DNA from 2 places in the Streptomyces sp. NPDC097617 genome. Region 2 is predicted to be linked to the other one. Evidence: predicted binding sites of a transcription regulator. Region 2 holds the regulator's gene; the other holds the start of a gene.
What was found. The regulator HrcA, encoded in region 2, represses chaperone genes, less so after heat shock. The targets are predictions, from matches to a motif close to TTNGCACTCNGNNNNNCNGAGTGCNAA.
Positions count from the first base shown of each region.

Region 1 (7,227 bases), on a different contig from region 2:
CGGTAGTCAGGGATGCGTATGGGGTTTCCCGTCAGCCTCATCGTCTCTCCGTGTCGTGCCGGTCCCTCAAGGGCGCTCCCTTCGGTCGCGTCGCTGCGCGATGTCGCTGCGCTCCACCCTTGACCGACCGACCCGCCCCGGAAATCCGAAGACTGCCGGGAAACCCCCAAAAGAACGGGCCGGGACCAGGCTTTGAGGGGCGGGGCGGCCGGAGGCGGGGTTGGGCATGTCCGGGAGGCGGGGCCACCCGGGGGGCCGCTCCAGGTGGCCCCGCCCCCCGTCACCCGCCCCCCGTCACCCGCCCCCCGTCACCCGCCGCCCGGTCCCACCGCCGCCGCCACCACCGGCGTGATCGTCGTTTCCGCCGGGCCGTGGGTTTCCGCCTCGCGTTGGCGTTCCGTGCTGTCGCTGATGCGGAGGAGGAGGGCGATCATGATCCAGTTGGCCAGGAGGGAGGAGCCTCCCTTGGCCAGGAAGGGCAGGGCCTTGCCCGTCAGGGGGATGAGGCCCGTCACGCCGCCCGCGACCACGAAGACCTGCAGGGCCAGCGCCGCCGCCAGGCCCACCGCGAGCAGCTTCCCGAAGGGGTCGCGCGCGCCGAGTGCCATGCGCAGCCCCCGCTGTACGAGGAGTGCGTAGAGGATCAGCACGGCCATGACCCCGGCCAGGCCCAGCTCCTCGCCCACCGTCGTCAGGATGAAGTCGCTGCGCCCGGCGAATGCGATCAGCTCGGGGTTGCCCATGCCGAGGCCGGTGCCGGAGATACCGCCCGTGCCGAAGCTGAACAGGGCCTGCGCCGACTGGTCCGAGGTGACTCCCGCCGGCCGGTTCTCCCAGTAGTACGACAGCGGGTTGAGCCACGCGGCCACGCGCGCCTTGACGTGCGGCTCCGTCGAGCCGACCACGAAGGCGCCCATGGAGGCCATGAGCAGACCGCAGACGATCCAGCTGGTGCGTTCCGTGGCGACGTACAGCATCACCACGAACACCCCGAAGAAGATCAGCGAGGTGCCGAGGTCGCGCTCGAAGACCAGGACCAGCATCGAGACGATCCACACCGTGACGATCGGACCGAGCTGGCGCATCGGGGGCAGTCGCATCCCCAGGAACCTGCGGCCCGTCAGGGCCAGCGAGTCCCGGTGGATGACCAGGTACCCGGCGAAGAAGATCGCGATCATGATCTTCACGAATTCGCCGGGCTGCAGTGAGAAGCCGAAGAGTTTGATCCAGCGCTTCGCGCCGTAGGTGTCCGCGCCGAAGAACGCGGGCGCGATCAGCAGCACCAGCGCGACGGCCATCGTGATGTAGATGAAGCGTTGCAGCAGCCGGTGGTCGCGCAACAGCGCCAGCACCAGCAGGCAGGCGGCGACCCCGACCACCGTCCACATCAGCTGGCCGGGGGCGTTCGCGTCCGAGTTGTAGCGCTCGATGTAGCCCTGGTCGAGGCGGTGCAGCAGGACCAGGCCGAGACCGGTGAGCAGCATGGCGAGCGGGAGGATCAGTGGGTCCGCGTAGGCCGCGAACCGGCGCACGCCCAGGTGTCCCACCAGCGACAGCAGGGTCATGCTCAGGGTGAAGCCGGCGAGGTTGGGCGGCAGCTCGTCGTTCATCGCCAGGCTCGCGGCGGTGTGGCCGAAGACGGCGATGGCGATGACGAAGACCAGGAGAAGCGCCTCGGTGCGGCGGCGGGAGACCGCCGTCGTCAGCGGTTTCAGTCCACGCACGGGATACCGCCGCCGCCCTTGGAGGGGGACGGGGAGGGCGGTGAGGACGGCGGGGGTGCCGCTTCCGGCGAGTACGGGGGTGAGGACGGGGCGCCGGGGCCGGCGGAAGTGTTGGGTCCGATCTGCTCGGCAATGAGGCGCTTTATCTTCATATCATCTACGACGTTGATGTCCTCCCCATGGTTCCTGCCGAAGCCTTCGATGGGAAGTGTTGTGAATTGCACCTTCCCGCCGGACAGGTTCTTCGCCTGCTTCACGAACGCCAGCAGATCCCAGCCCTCGTCCGTCACCACGTCCTGCTTCGCGGCGTCGATCAGCTTGATCAGCTTCGCCGGATCGGTGAAGGTCCCGGCCGAGCCCAGCTTCTTCGTCGCGCCCGCGAGGAAGGCCTGCTGCCGCTTCGTCCGGTCCAGGTCACCCGCGTCCAGGCCGTGCCGCTGCCGCACGAAGGCGAGCGACTGACGGCCGTCGAGCGTCTGCGGCCCCGCGGGGAAGTCGGCGCCCGAGTACCTGTCCTTCACCGCCTTGTTCAGGCACACCGGTACGCCGCCCAGCGCGTCCGCGAGGTGGTAGAAACCGGCCAGATTCAGCTCGGCGAAGTGATCGACCGGGACCCCCAGAAAGTTCCGCACGGTCTCGATCTGCGCCGCGCGCCCCGCCTCCCGGCCGTCCCGCTCCAGCTGCCGGGCGTCCTTGACCCCCTGTGCCGCGAGCTGTTCCTGCCGCTTCTCCTTCGCCAGCCCGTAAGCCTTCTTGATCTTGTCCTTGCCGTGCCCGGGTATGTCGACGAAGTCGTCGCGCGGGACCGAGAAGGCCTTCGCCCGGCTCCCGTCCCCGGGCACGTGCAGCAGGATCAGGGTGTTCGCGTTGTAGCCGCCGATGTCCGAGCTGCCGGCGTGCAGCTTGTCGAGGACCTCCTCCGGCAGCTTCTCGCCGTTCTGGTCCCGGCGGCTGTCCAGGCCCATGAGCAGGATGTTGCTGTCGCCGTACTTCGACTTCTCCGCCCCCTCGAGGGCCTTGGAGCTGCCGATGCCGGCGGCGAGGTCGCGATACAGGTACCAGGCGCCGCCCCCCGTCAGGGCCACCAGCACGCACCCGGTGACCAGCAGCGTGCGGCCCAGCCGTCGCCCGCGGGACGGGCGGCGGCGGGATCGGTTCGTCGGCTTCCTCCGGTGCGCGCTCATGCCTGTCGATGCTGACGGAGGTCCGCTGAAGGAATCCTGAGGGGCGTCGGCGGAGCGCACGGGAGCGCGGCACGCCGGGGGAGCGTCATGGGATGCGCAGCACGCCGACGGAGCGCTACGGGATGCGCAGCACCAGCCGCGCGCCCCCGCCGGGCGCCGGCAGCGCGCGTACATCTCCGCCGTGCGCCCGCGCGATCTCCCGGACGATGGCCAGACCGAGCCCGGTGCCGCCGCTCGCCCGGCCGCGGTCCGCGTCCGGCCCCGGGGGCCCCTCCCAGCGGCAGCTGGGGGAGAAGCGCTCGAACACCCGGTCCCGGTCCGCCTCCGGGATGCCCGGTCCGTCGTCCGTGACCTCCAGTACCGCCCAGCCCTCGTGCGCGGAGGCCCGTACGACCACCTCCGTGCGGGCCTGGCGCAGCGGGTTGCGCAGCTCGTGGGAGGCGTCCGCGGTGAACTGCCGCTGTCGGGCGTCGGAGCGCTCCAGCCGGTCGAGGGTGTCGTTGACGGTCCGCGCCAACCGTGCGATCTCGTCCGCCCCGCCCGGGTCCGGAACCCGCCGGTCCAGCTCGCTCGCGGTGACCGCGGCCAGTTCGGAGCGGATCGCGCTCACCGGGCGCAGTGCGCGGCCGGTCACCCACCAGGCCAGGGCCGCGGCGAAGCCGGTCAGCGGGGGAGCGCCCGCCAGCAGCCCGATCGCGACGGCCCGGGTCGCGTCGTCGACATCGCCGAGCACGGTCATCACGTACACCGTGTGCGCCCCCGGCGCCCCGACGACGACCACCGCGCGCCGCTCCCCGCCGGGGCGCGCGGGCGGGAGTACGGCCGACCGGGAGTCCGCCCCGGGGCCGGGCAGCGGGGCGCCGTCGAGGTCGGGGGTGTGCGTCGGGTCGCCGGTGCTCGCGACCGTCCGGCCGGCCGCGTCCCGTACGAGGACCAGGTCCACCCCGCTCTCGGGCGCGGGCAGCCGTCCGCCGGGCGGCAGGGTCCGGCTGTCGAGCTGGGCGGCGACCTTGCGCGCGGCGAGTTCGGCGCGGCCGGTGGTGTTGTCGAGGAGGTTGGCCCGCAGCAGGGCGTGCAGCCACAGCCCGCCTCCGGCGAGGACGGCGGCCATCGCGAGGGCGGCGGCCGCGGCGGTGCGCGCCCGGATCCCGCTAACCACCGTCGGGGGCCATCCGGTAGCCGGTCCCGCGGACGGTGCGGATCGAGCGGCGGCCGAAGGGGGCGTCGATCTTCTTGCGCAGCGAGGAGACGTACACCTCGACGATGTTCGGGTCGATGTCGTGCGGGGTGTCCCAGACCTCGTCCAGGATGTCCTGCTTGGCGACGGCCCGGCCGGGCTGCTCCATCAGGCAGGCGAGCACGCCCAGTTCGCGGGCGGTGAGTTCGATGTCCCGCTCGCCGCGGCGGCAGCGGCGGCCCTGCGGGTCCAGCACGAGGTCGCCCACCTGGAGGGTGCCGCGCTCGGGGGCGCCGGCGCGGCGGGCCAGGGCCCTGATCCGGGCGGCCAGGACCACGAAGGAGAACGGTTTGGTGAGGTAGTCGTCGGCGCCGGAGTCCAGGCCCTCGGCCTCGTCGTACTCGCCGTCCCGGGCGGTCAGCATCAGGACCGGGGTGGTGTCGCCGTGGGCGCGCATGCGGGTGCATATCTCGTGGCCGCCGGGGCCCGGGAGCATCAGGTCGAGCAGGACGACGTCGTACGGGCCGCCGGCGAGGGCGAGGGCGAGGTCCAGGCCGCGGTGGCCGTCGTGGGCGACCTCGACGTGGTGCCCGTCGGCGGACAGGCCGCGCCGCAGGGACTCGGCGAGGCCTTCTTCGTCTTCGACCACGAGGATGCGCACGGACCAAGCGTCACATATCGCCCTCCTGGGCCCGCCCGCGGGCGGGCCCAGGAGGGCGCTGCCCGGCTCCGTGCCTCAATCGCCGGCGGGGCTCAAAGGGCGGCGTCGGCGGGCGAGGAGGTCGCGGGTGACGGCTGCCAGGGCCCAGAGGGGGAACGCGAAGCCGATCAGGCCGATGGCCTGACCGACGGTGATGGAGATGATGTCGCGCCAGCGCAGCTCTGCGTTTCTCCTGGTCATGTGCTGGAGAGTAGCGATCCGGCGCGTCTGTGAGCTCCGGGTGGCGGGCGTTGCGGTACCGGCCCGCGCAACACTCGGGGGTCGGGAATTGGCACTCCGCTTGACCGAGTGCTAATCGCCGGAATAGTCTCGCACCTGGCACTCGCCCCTGGTGAGTGCCAACGCAGCGACAGGCAGATCCGGCACCCGCGACGACGGATCGACCTGGTCGCCACCTCAGACAGTTGACCCCGGATCTCCGAAGGGGGAGGTCGGATCGTGACGACCACCAGCTCCAAGGTTGCCATCAAGCCGCTTGAGGACCGCATTGTGGTCCAGCCGCTCGACGCCGAGCAGACCACGGCCTCCGGCCTGGTCATCCCGGACACCGCGAAGGAGAAGCCCCAGGAGGGCGTCGTCCTCGCGGTTGGCCCGGGTCGCTTCGAGGACGGCCAGCGTCTCCCGCTGGACGTCTCCGTCGGCGACATCGTGCTCTACAGCAAGTACGGCGGCACCGAAGTGAAGTACAGCGGCGAGGAATACCTCGTCCTCTCGGCTCGCGACGTGCTCGCGATCGTCGAGAAGTAATTCTCTTCTTCAGTACTGCTTTGAGCTGCGCCCCTGGTCACCCCGCTGATTGCCGGGCGGCGAGGGGCGCAGCTCGTTAAACCCGAGTTTTCGAGAGGGCTGAACCGCTCCCATGGCGAAGATCCTGAAGTTCGACGAGGACGCCCGTCGCGCCCTCGAGCGCGGCGTCAACAAGCTTGCCGACACGGTCAAGGTGACGATCGGCCCCAAGGGCCGCAACGTCGTCATCGACAAGAAGTTCGGCGCCCCCACCATCACCAACGACGGTGTCACCATCGCTCGCGAGGTCGAGCTGGACGACCCGTACGAGAACCTGGGCGCGCAGCTCGTGAAGGAGGTGGCGACCAAGACCAACGACATCGCGGGTGACGGCACCACCACCGCCACCGTGCTGGCCCAGGCGCTGGTCCGCGAGGGCCTGCGCAACGTCGCCGCGGGTGCTTCCCCGGCCGCCCTGAAGAAGGGCATCGACGCCGCGGTCAAGGCCGTGTCCGAGGAGCTCCTCGCGACCGCCCGCCCGATCGAGGACAAGTCCGACATCGCCGCCGTGGCCGCGCTCTCCGCGCAGGACCAGCAGGTCGGCGAGCTCATCGCCGAGGCGATGGACAAGGTCGGCAAGGACGGTGTCATCACCGTCGAGGAGTCCAACACCTTCGGCCTGGAGCTGGAGTTCACCGAGGGCATGGCCTTCGACAAGGGCTACCTCTCGCCGTACATGGTCTCCGACCAGGAGCGTATGGAGGCCGTCCTCGACGACCCGTACATCCTGATCAACCAGGGCAAGATCTCCTCGATCCAGGACCTCCTGCCGCTGCTGGAGAAGGTCATCCAGGCCGGCGCCTCCAAGCCGCTGCTGATCATCGCCGAGGACGTCGAGGGCGAGGCGCTCTCCACCCTCGTCGTCAACAAGATCCGCGGCACCTTCAACGCGGTGGCCGTCAAGGCCCCCGGCTTCGGCGACCGCCGCAAGGCGATGCTCCAGGACATGGCCACCCTCACCGGTGCCACCGTCATCGCCGAGGAGGTCGGCCTCAAGCTCGACCAGGCCGGTCTGGACGTACTCGGTTCCGCGCGCCGCGTGACCATCTCCAAGGACGACACCACCATCGTCGACGGTGGCGGCAGCTCCGAAGAGGTCGTCGGCCGCGTCAACCAGATCAAGGCCGAGATCGAGTCGACCGACTCGGACTGGGACCGCGAGAAGCTGCAGGAGCGCCTGGCGAAGCTCGCCGGTGGCGTCTGCGTCATCAAGGTCGGCGCCGCCACCGAGGTGGAGCTCAAGGAGAAGAAGCACCGTCTCGAGGACGCCATCTCGGCGACCCGCGCCGCGGTCGAGGAGGGCATCGTCTCCGGCGGTGGCTCCGCGCTCGTCCACGCCGTGAAGGTCCTCGAGGGCAACCTCGGCCTGTCGGGCGACGAGGCCACCGGTGTCGCGGTCGTGCGCCGCGCCGCCGTCGAGCCGCTGCGCTGGATCGCCGAGAACGCCGGTCTCGAGGGTTACGTCATCACGGCGAAGGTCGCCGAGCTCGACAAGGGCCAGGGCTTCAACGCCGCCACCGGCGAGTACGGCGACCTGGTCAAGGCCGGCGTCATCGACCCGGTGAAGGTCACCCGTTCCGCGCTGGAGAACGCCGCCTCGATCGCCTCCCTGCTGCTCACGACCGAGACCCTGGT
Region 1 is NZ_JBIWCL010000003.1:273,012-280,238, forward strand. Features, by position in the region: gene ACIQZO_RS07685 (FtsW/RodA/SpoVE family cell cycle protein) at 309-1,724, opposite strand; gene ACIQZO_RS07690 (LCP family protein) at 1,712-2,908, opposite strand; gene ACIQZO_RS07695 (sensor histidine kinase) at 3,024-4,067, opposite strand; gene ACIQZO_RS07700 (response regulator transcription factor) at 4,060-4,746, opposite strand; gene ACIQZO_RS07705 (hypothetical protein) at 4,822-4,986, opposite strand; gene groES (co-chaperone GroES) at 5,245-5,553, shown strand; gene groL (chaperonin GroEL) at 5,666-7,227, shown strand, end outside.
Region 1: the regulator HrcA is predicted to act here: its motif matches at 5,075-5,101, upstream of groES (co-chaperone GroES).

Region 2 (7,227 bases):
CGGTACGGGATGATGGGGGTATGCCTTCCGCACTCCCCGACGGTGAACCCATGCCCGAAGACGGCGCGCTGCCGTCGCATGCCCTGGCGGGCGTGGGGGAGCGGCCGCTCGGTTTCTACCTGCACGTCCCCTACTGCGCCACGCGCTGCGGGTACTGCGACTTCAACACCTACACGGCCACCGAGCTGCGGGGCACCGGCGGTGTGCTCGCCTCCCGGGAGAACTACGCCGACACCCTGATCGACGAGGTCAGGCTCGCCCGCAAGGTGCTCGGCGACGACCCGCGCCAGGTCCGGACCGTCTTCGTCGGCGGCGGCACGCCCACCCTGCTGCCCGCCGCCGACCTCGTACGCATGCTCGCGGCGATCCGGGACGAATTCGGCCTGGCCGAGGACGCCGAGATCACCACGGAGGCCAATCCGGAGTCGGTGGACCCGCAGTACCTGGCCGAACTGCGCGCCGGGGGCTTCAACCGGGTCTCCTTCGGCATGCAGAGCGCCAAACAGCACGTCCTGAAGGTGCTGGACCGCACCCACACGCCGGGGCGGCCCGAGGCGTGCGTCGCGGAGGCACGGGCGGCGGGCTTCGAGCACGTCAACCTCGACCTGATCTACGGGACCCCGGGGGAGTCGGACGAGGACTGGCGCGCGACGCTCGCGGCCGCGCTCGGGGCCGGGCCGGACCACATCAGCGCCTACGCGCTGATCGTCGAGGAGGGCACGCAGCTGGCGCGGCGGATCCGCCGGGGCGAGGTCCCGATGACGGACGACGACGTCCACGCCGACCGGTACCTGATCGCGGACTCGGTGATGGCCGAGGCCGGGTACTCCTGGTACGAGGTCTCCAACTGGGCCACCTCGGACGCCGGGCGCTGCCTGCACAACGAGCTGTACTGGCGCGGCGCCGACTGGTGGGGCGCGGGGCCGGGCGCGCACTCGCACGTGGGCGGGGTGCGGTGGTGGAACGTGAAGCACCCGGGGGCGTACGCCGCCGCGCTGGCGGAGGGGCGGTCGCCCGGGGCCGGGCGGGAGTTCCTGTCGCAGGAGGACCGGCGGGTGGAGCGGATCCTGCTGGAGCTGCGGCTGGTGGACGGGGTCCCGCTGACCTTGCTGGCCCCTGCCGGACTGGCGGCGTCGCGCAAGGCCCTCGCGGACGGTTTGCTGGATCCGGGGCCGTACGAGGGCGGGCGGGCCGTGCTGACCCTGCGGGGGCGGTTGCTGGCCGACGCGGTGGTGCGGGACCTGGTGGACTAGCCCAGGACTGGCCCGCGGCGCCGTTGCCGGGGGCGCTGCCCCCGGACTCCCGCGCCTCAAACGCCGGTGGGGCTGAAAGAGGCGCGGCGGGGCTGGAGCGGCCGGCTCAGGGGGCGGGTGTCGTGACGTGGTCGATGAGGTGTTCCACCGAGCCCAGGAGCGTGGGTTCCAGGTCGCGGTACGAGGTGACCCGGGACAGGATGTGCTGCCAGGCGGCGCCGGTGTTCTGCGGCCAGCCCAGGGCCCGGCAGACGCCCGTCTTCCAGTCCTGGCCGGGCGGGATCACCGGCCACGCGGGGATGCCCAGGGCGGACGCTTTCACCGCCTGCCAGACGTCCACGTACGGGTGGCCCACGATCAGGACGTCCGGCGTGGTCACCGACGCCGCGATCCGGGACTCCTTCGAGCCCGGCACCAAGTGGTCCACCAGGACCCCCAGGCGGGCATCCGGGGCCGGGGCGAACTCCGCCACCACGGCCGGGAGGTCGTCGATGCCCTCCAGGTACTCCACCACCACGCCCTCGATCCGCAGGTCGTCACCCCAGACCCGCTCGACCAGCTCCGCGTCGTGCCGGCCCTCGACGTAGATCCGGCCCGCCCGCGCCACCCGCGCCCGCGCCCCGGGCACGGCCAGGGAGCCCGAGGCCGTGAGGCGCGGTCCCGCGGGCCCGCGCGCGGGCCGGACCAGGGTGACCGCCTCGCCGTCCAGCAGGAAGCCCCGCGGCTCCATCGGGAACACCCGGCGCTTGCCGAAGCGGTCCTCCAGGGTCACCGTGCCCGCCTCGCAGGCCACCACCGCGCCGCAGAAGTCCGTACCGGCGACCTCGACCACGAGGTCGCGGTCCGCCGCCACCTCCGGCACGGCCTTGGGTCGCTTCCACTGCGGGGTCAGGTCGGGGGAGTACTCGCGCATCCGGCCGACAGTAGGAGAGCCGCGCGCGTCACGCCTCCGACACGCCGAAACGGGCCGCCAGTGTGGCGCGTTGCGCACGGACGAAGTCCGCCCCGACCACCGCTCCGTGACCCGGCACGTACAGTGCGTCGTCACCGCCCAGCGACAGCAGCCGGTCCAGGGCGGCGGGCCACTGGCCGGGCGTGGCGTCCGGGCCCGCCATGGGCTCGCCCGACTCCTCGACCAGGTCCCCGCAGAAGACCACCTCGCGCTCACCCGGTACGAAGACGGCCAGGTCGTGCCCGCTGTGCCCGGGCCCCACATTGGCCAGCAGCACCTGTACGCCGCCCAGTTCCAGCGTCCACTCGCCCGACACCCCGTGCCGGGGCAGCACCAAGAGGTCTACCGCCTCCGCCGCCTCCGCCTCGGCGAGCCCCTGCCCGACCGCGTCCCGGCGCAGCTCCTCGCGTTCCGCCGACAGCAGCGAGTCCAGCCCGACCGCGCCGAACACCTCGGCCCCGGCGAAGGCGGCCCCGCCCAGGACATGATCGAAATGACCGTGCGTGAATGCGATATGGGTTACGCCCCGACCCGTCAGCCGCTCCGCCTCGGCGCGCACCTCGGCGCCCTCGCGCAGGCACGACCCGGGGTCGATCAGGAGGACCGAATCCTCGCCCACCACCAGCCCCACGGTGCAGTCCCACACCGGCAGCCGCCGCCGCCCGGCCCTTCCGGTCAGCCGTTCCCACCCGCACTCTTCCCAACGCACGTCCATGCGGCGACGCTACCCTGGCGGGCCTCCCTTGCCAGGGGCTCGCCGCCCGGCCGTACACTGAGCGGGGGCTCTCTGGCACTCGAACGAACAGAGTGCCAACAAACACGGCAGTACACGGCAACGGACCACAGCTGGAGGTGTGCGCGATGCTCAGCGAACGCAGACTCGAAGTGCTGCGCGCCATCGTCCAGGACTACGTCGGGACGGAGGAGCCGGTCGGCTCCAAGGCGCTCACCGAGCGGCACCGGCTCGGCGTCTCGCCCGCCACCGTGCGCAACGACATGGCCGTGCTGGAGGAGGAGGGCTACATCGCCCAGCCCCACACCAGCGCCGGCCGGATCCCCACCGACAAGGGCTACCGGCTCTTCGTCGACAAGCTGGCGGGGGTCAAGCCGCTGTCGTCGCCCGAGCGCCGGGCGATCCAGAACTTCCTCGACGGCGCCGTCGACCTCGACGACGTGGTCGGCCGCACGGTGCGGCTGCTCGCGCAGCTGACCCGGCAGGTCGCCGTCGTCCAGTATCCGAGCCTGACCCGGTCGACCGTCCGGCACGTGGAGCTGCTCTCGCTGGCTCCCGCACGCCTGATGCTCGTACTGATCACGGACACCGGACGCGTCGAGCAGCGGCTCATCGACTGCCCGAGCCCCTTCGGCGAGACCTCGCTCGCGGACCTGCGGGCCCGGCTCAACAGCCGGGTCGTCGGGCGGCGCTTCACCGATGTGCCCCCGCTCGTCCAGGACCTCCCCGAATCCTTCGAGGCCGAGGACCGCGGCACGGTCTCCACGGTGCTCGGGACCCTCCTCGAAACCCTGGTCGAGGAGGCCGAGGAGCGGCTGATGATCGGCGGTACCGCCAATCTCACCCGCTTCGGACACGATTTTCCCCTGACGATCAGGCCGGTGCTCGAAGCGCTGGAGGAGCAGGTCGTGCTCCTCAAGCTGCTGGGCGAGGCCAATGAGTCGGGAATGGCCGTACGGATCGGGCATGAGAACGCCTACGAGGGACTGAACTCCACGTCGGTCGTCTCGGTCGGTTACGGTTCGGGCGGCGAAGCAGTCGCCAAACTCGGCGTGGTCGGACCGACCCGCATGGACTACCCCGGAACGATGGGAGCGGTACGCGCAGTGGCACGTTACGTCGGACAGATCCTGGCGGAGTCGTAAGTGGCCACGGACTACTACGCCGTTCTCGGCGTGCGCCGCGACGCATCGCAGGACGAGATCAAGAAGGCCTTCCGGCGCCTCGCGCGTGAACTCCACCCGGATGTGAATCCGGACCCGAAGACGCAGGAGCGCTTCAAGGAGATCAACGCGGCCTACGAGGTGCTGTCGGACCCGCAGAAGAAGCAGGTCTACGACCTCGGCGGCGACCCGCTGTCCTCCTCGGGCGGCGGCGGAGCCGGCGGCTTCGGAGCGGGTGGCTTCGGCAACTTCTCCGACATCATGGACGCCTTCTTCGGCCAGGCCTCGCAGCGCGGACCGCGCTCGCGGACCCGGCGCGGACAGGACGCCATGATCCGCCTCGACCTGGAGCTGGACGAGGCGGCCTTCGGAACCACCAAGGACATCCAGGTCGACACGGCCGTCGTCTGCAACACCTGCTCCGGTGAGGGTGCCGCTCCCGGCACCTCGGCGCAGACCTGCGACATGTGCCGTGGCCGTGGTGAGGTCTCGCAGGTCACCCGGTCCTTCCTGGGCCAGGTCATGACCTCGCGGCCCTGCCCGCAGTGCCAGGGCTTCGGCACCGTGGTCCCGACCCCGTGCCACGAGTGCGCGGGCGACGGCCGGGTCCGCTCCCGTCGCAGCCTCACGGTCAAGATCCCGGCCGGTGTCGAGAACGGCACCCGGATCCAGCTCGCGGGCGAGGGCGAGGTCGGCCCCGGCGGCGGCCCTGCCGGCGACCTGTACGTGGAGATCCACGAGCTGGCGCACCCGACCTTCCAGCGGCGCGGGGACGACCTGCACTGCACGGTGACCCTCCCGATGACGGCGGCCGCACTGGGCACCAAATGCCCGCTGGAGACGCTCGACGGGCTGGAGGAGATCGACATCCGGCCCGGCACCGGGTCCGGACAGGCGATCCCGCTGCACGGGCGCGGCGTCACCCACCTGCGCGGTGGCGGACGCGGCGACCTGATCGTCCACGTCGAGGTCACCACCCCGGGCAAGCTGGACGCCCAGCAGGAGGACCTGCTCCGCCAGCTCGCGAAGCTGCGCGGTGAGGAGCGGCCGATGGGCCAGTTCGCGCCGGGCCAGCAGGGGCTGTTCAGCCGGCTGAAGGACGCGTTCAACGGTCGCTGACCGACCGCGCACCACCGTCACGAGCCCGGCCAGGGGATTCCCCGGCCGGGCTCGTCGCATGAGCCCCCGCAGTGGCCGAAAGCCCGCCGGGAGGAGGACTATGCCAGGCGAATGTGGTGATTCGGCCGCATGCGCCGGACGTGGCACGATGCAGTCCATGTCCTCGGCAGCGAACGGTCTCGCCCCGTACCCGATCGTGCAGGCTCCCATGGCGGGCGGCGCCTCCTGCCCCGCGCTCGCCGCTGCCGTGTGCGAGGCGGGTGGACTGGGCTTCCTGGCCGGCGGCTACAAGACCGCCGACGGGATGTACCACGAGATCAAGCAGGTGCGCGCGCTCACCCGGCGCCGTTTCGGCGTCAACCTCCTGATGCCGCAGACCGGTTACGTCGACCCGGCCGCCGTGGAGACCTACCGCGGGCAGCTGGCCGGTGAGGCGAGCTGGTACGCGATCTCGCTTGCCGACGAGGACATCATCGGCACCAGCGACGACGGCTACGACGCCAAGCTCGCCATCCTCCTCGAAGACCCGGTCCCCGTGGTCTCCTTCACCTTCGGCTGTCCCACCTCCGCGGCCCTCGCCGCCCTGCGCAAGGCCGGTACGTACACCGTCGTCACGATCACCTCCGTCGAGGAGGCCCGCAGCGCCCAGCACGCGGGCGCCGACGCGGTCTGCGTCCAGGGCACCGAGGCCGGCGGCCACCAGGGCACCCACCGGGACGACCCGCAGATCGACGGGACGGCGACCGTGGGACTCCTCACGCTGGTGGCGCAGGTACGGGAGGCGGTCGCCCTCCCGATCATCGCGGCGGGCGGCATCATGCGCGGCTCGCAGATCGCGGGCCTGCTGGCGGCCGGCGCGGAGGCGGCGCAGCTCGGGACGGCCTTCCTGGCCTGCCCGGAGTCCGGGGCGGACCCGGTGCACAAGAAGGCGCTGACGGACGCGCTGTTCGTCCGCACCGAGCTGACCCGGGCCTTCTCCGGGCGGCTGGCGCGGGGGCTGGTGAACCGCTTCGTGCGCGAGCACGGGCCGTACGCCCCGGCCGCGTACCCGCAGGTCCACCACCTGACCTCGGGGCTGCGCAAGGCCGCCGCGGCAGCCGGGGATCCGCAGGGCATGGCGCTGTGGGCGGGCCAGGGTCACCGGATGGCGCGACCGCTGCCCGCGGGGGAGCTGGTGGAGGTGCTGGCGGCCGAACTGGCCCAGGCGCAGAGCACGTTGAAGGCAACGCAGATGAGGAGTGCGTCATGACCGCCCCGGTGTTCGTGGTGGAAGAGGTCCCCTCGGGGCCGGAGTTCGTCCTGGACGGGCCGGAGGGCCGCCACGCCGTGTCCGTGAAGCGGCTGAACCCGGGCGAGGATGTCGTCCTCACGGACGGCCGGGGCGGCTGGGCGGAAGCGGTCGTGAAGGCCGCCGAGGGCAAGGACCGGCTCGTCGTGGCGGTGTCCTCGGCGGGGCGGGAGCCGGAGCCGCAGGTCCGCATCACGGTGGTCCAGGCCCTGCCCAAGGGCGACCGGGGCGAGCTGGCCGTCGAGACGATGACCGAGACCGGCGTGGACGCGATCGTGCCCTGGCAGGCCTCGCGCTGCATCACGCAGTGGCGCGGCGACCGCGGGGCGAAGTCCCTGGCCAAGTGGCGGGCCACGGCCCGGGAGGCGGGCAAGCAGTCCCGCCGGGTGCGGTTCCCGGACGTGGCCGAGGCCATGTCCACCAAGCAGGTCGCGGCGCTGCTGGCCGGCGCCGACCTGGCGATGGTCCTGCACGAGGACCGCGACACCCCCTCCGGAGCGCTGGCCACGGCCGAGCTGCCCGCCTCGGGTTCCGTCGTCCTGGTGGTCGGCCCGGAAGGGGGCGTCTCCCCGGAGGAGCTGGCGGCCTTCGCCGAGGCGGGGGCCCACCCCTACCGCCTGGGCCGTTCTGTCCTGCGGACCTCCACGGCCGGGACGGCGGCGACCGCGGTCCTCCTGGCCCGCACGGGCCGCTGGTCCTGACGGCGAGGCCCGCCGGCC
Region 2 is NZ_JBIWCL010000015.1:151,037-158,263, reverse strand. Features, by position in the region: gene hemW (radical SAM family heme chaperone HemW) at 21-1,253, shown strand; gene ACIQZO_RS23940 (DUF3097 domain-containing protein) at 1,360-2,166, opposite strand; gene ACIQZO_RS23935 (MBL fold metallo-hydrolase) at 2,195-2,920, opposite strand; gene hrcA (heat-inducible transcriptional repressor HrcA) at 3,067-4,083, shown strand; gene dnaJ (molecular chaperone DnaJ) at 4,084-5,220, shown strand; gene ACIQZO_RS23920 (nitronate monooxygenase) at 5,378-6,469, shown strand; gene ACIQZO_RS23915 (16S rRNA (uracil(1498)-N(3))-methyltransferase) at 6,466-7,209, shown strand.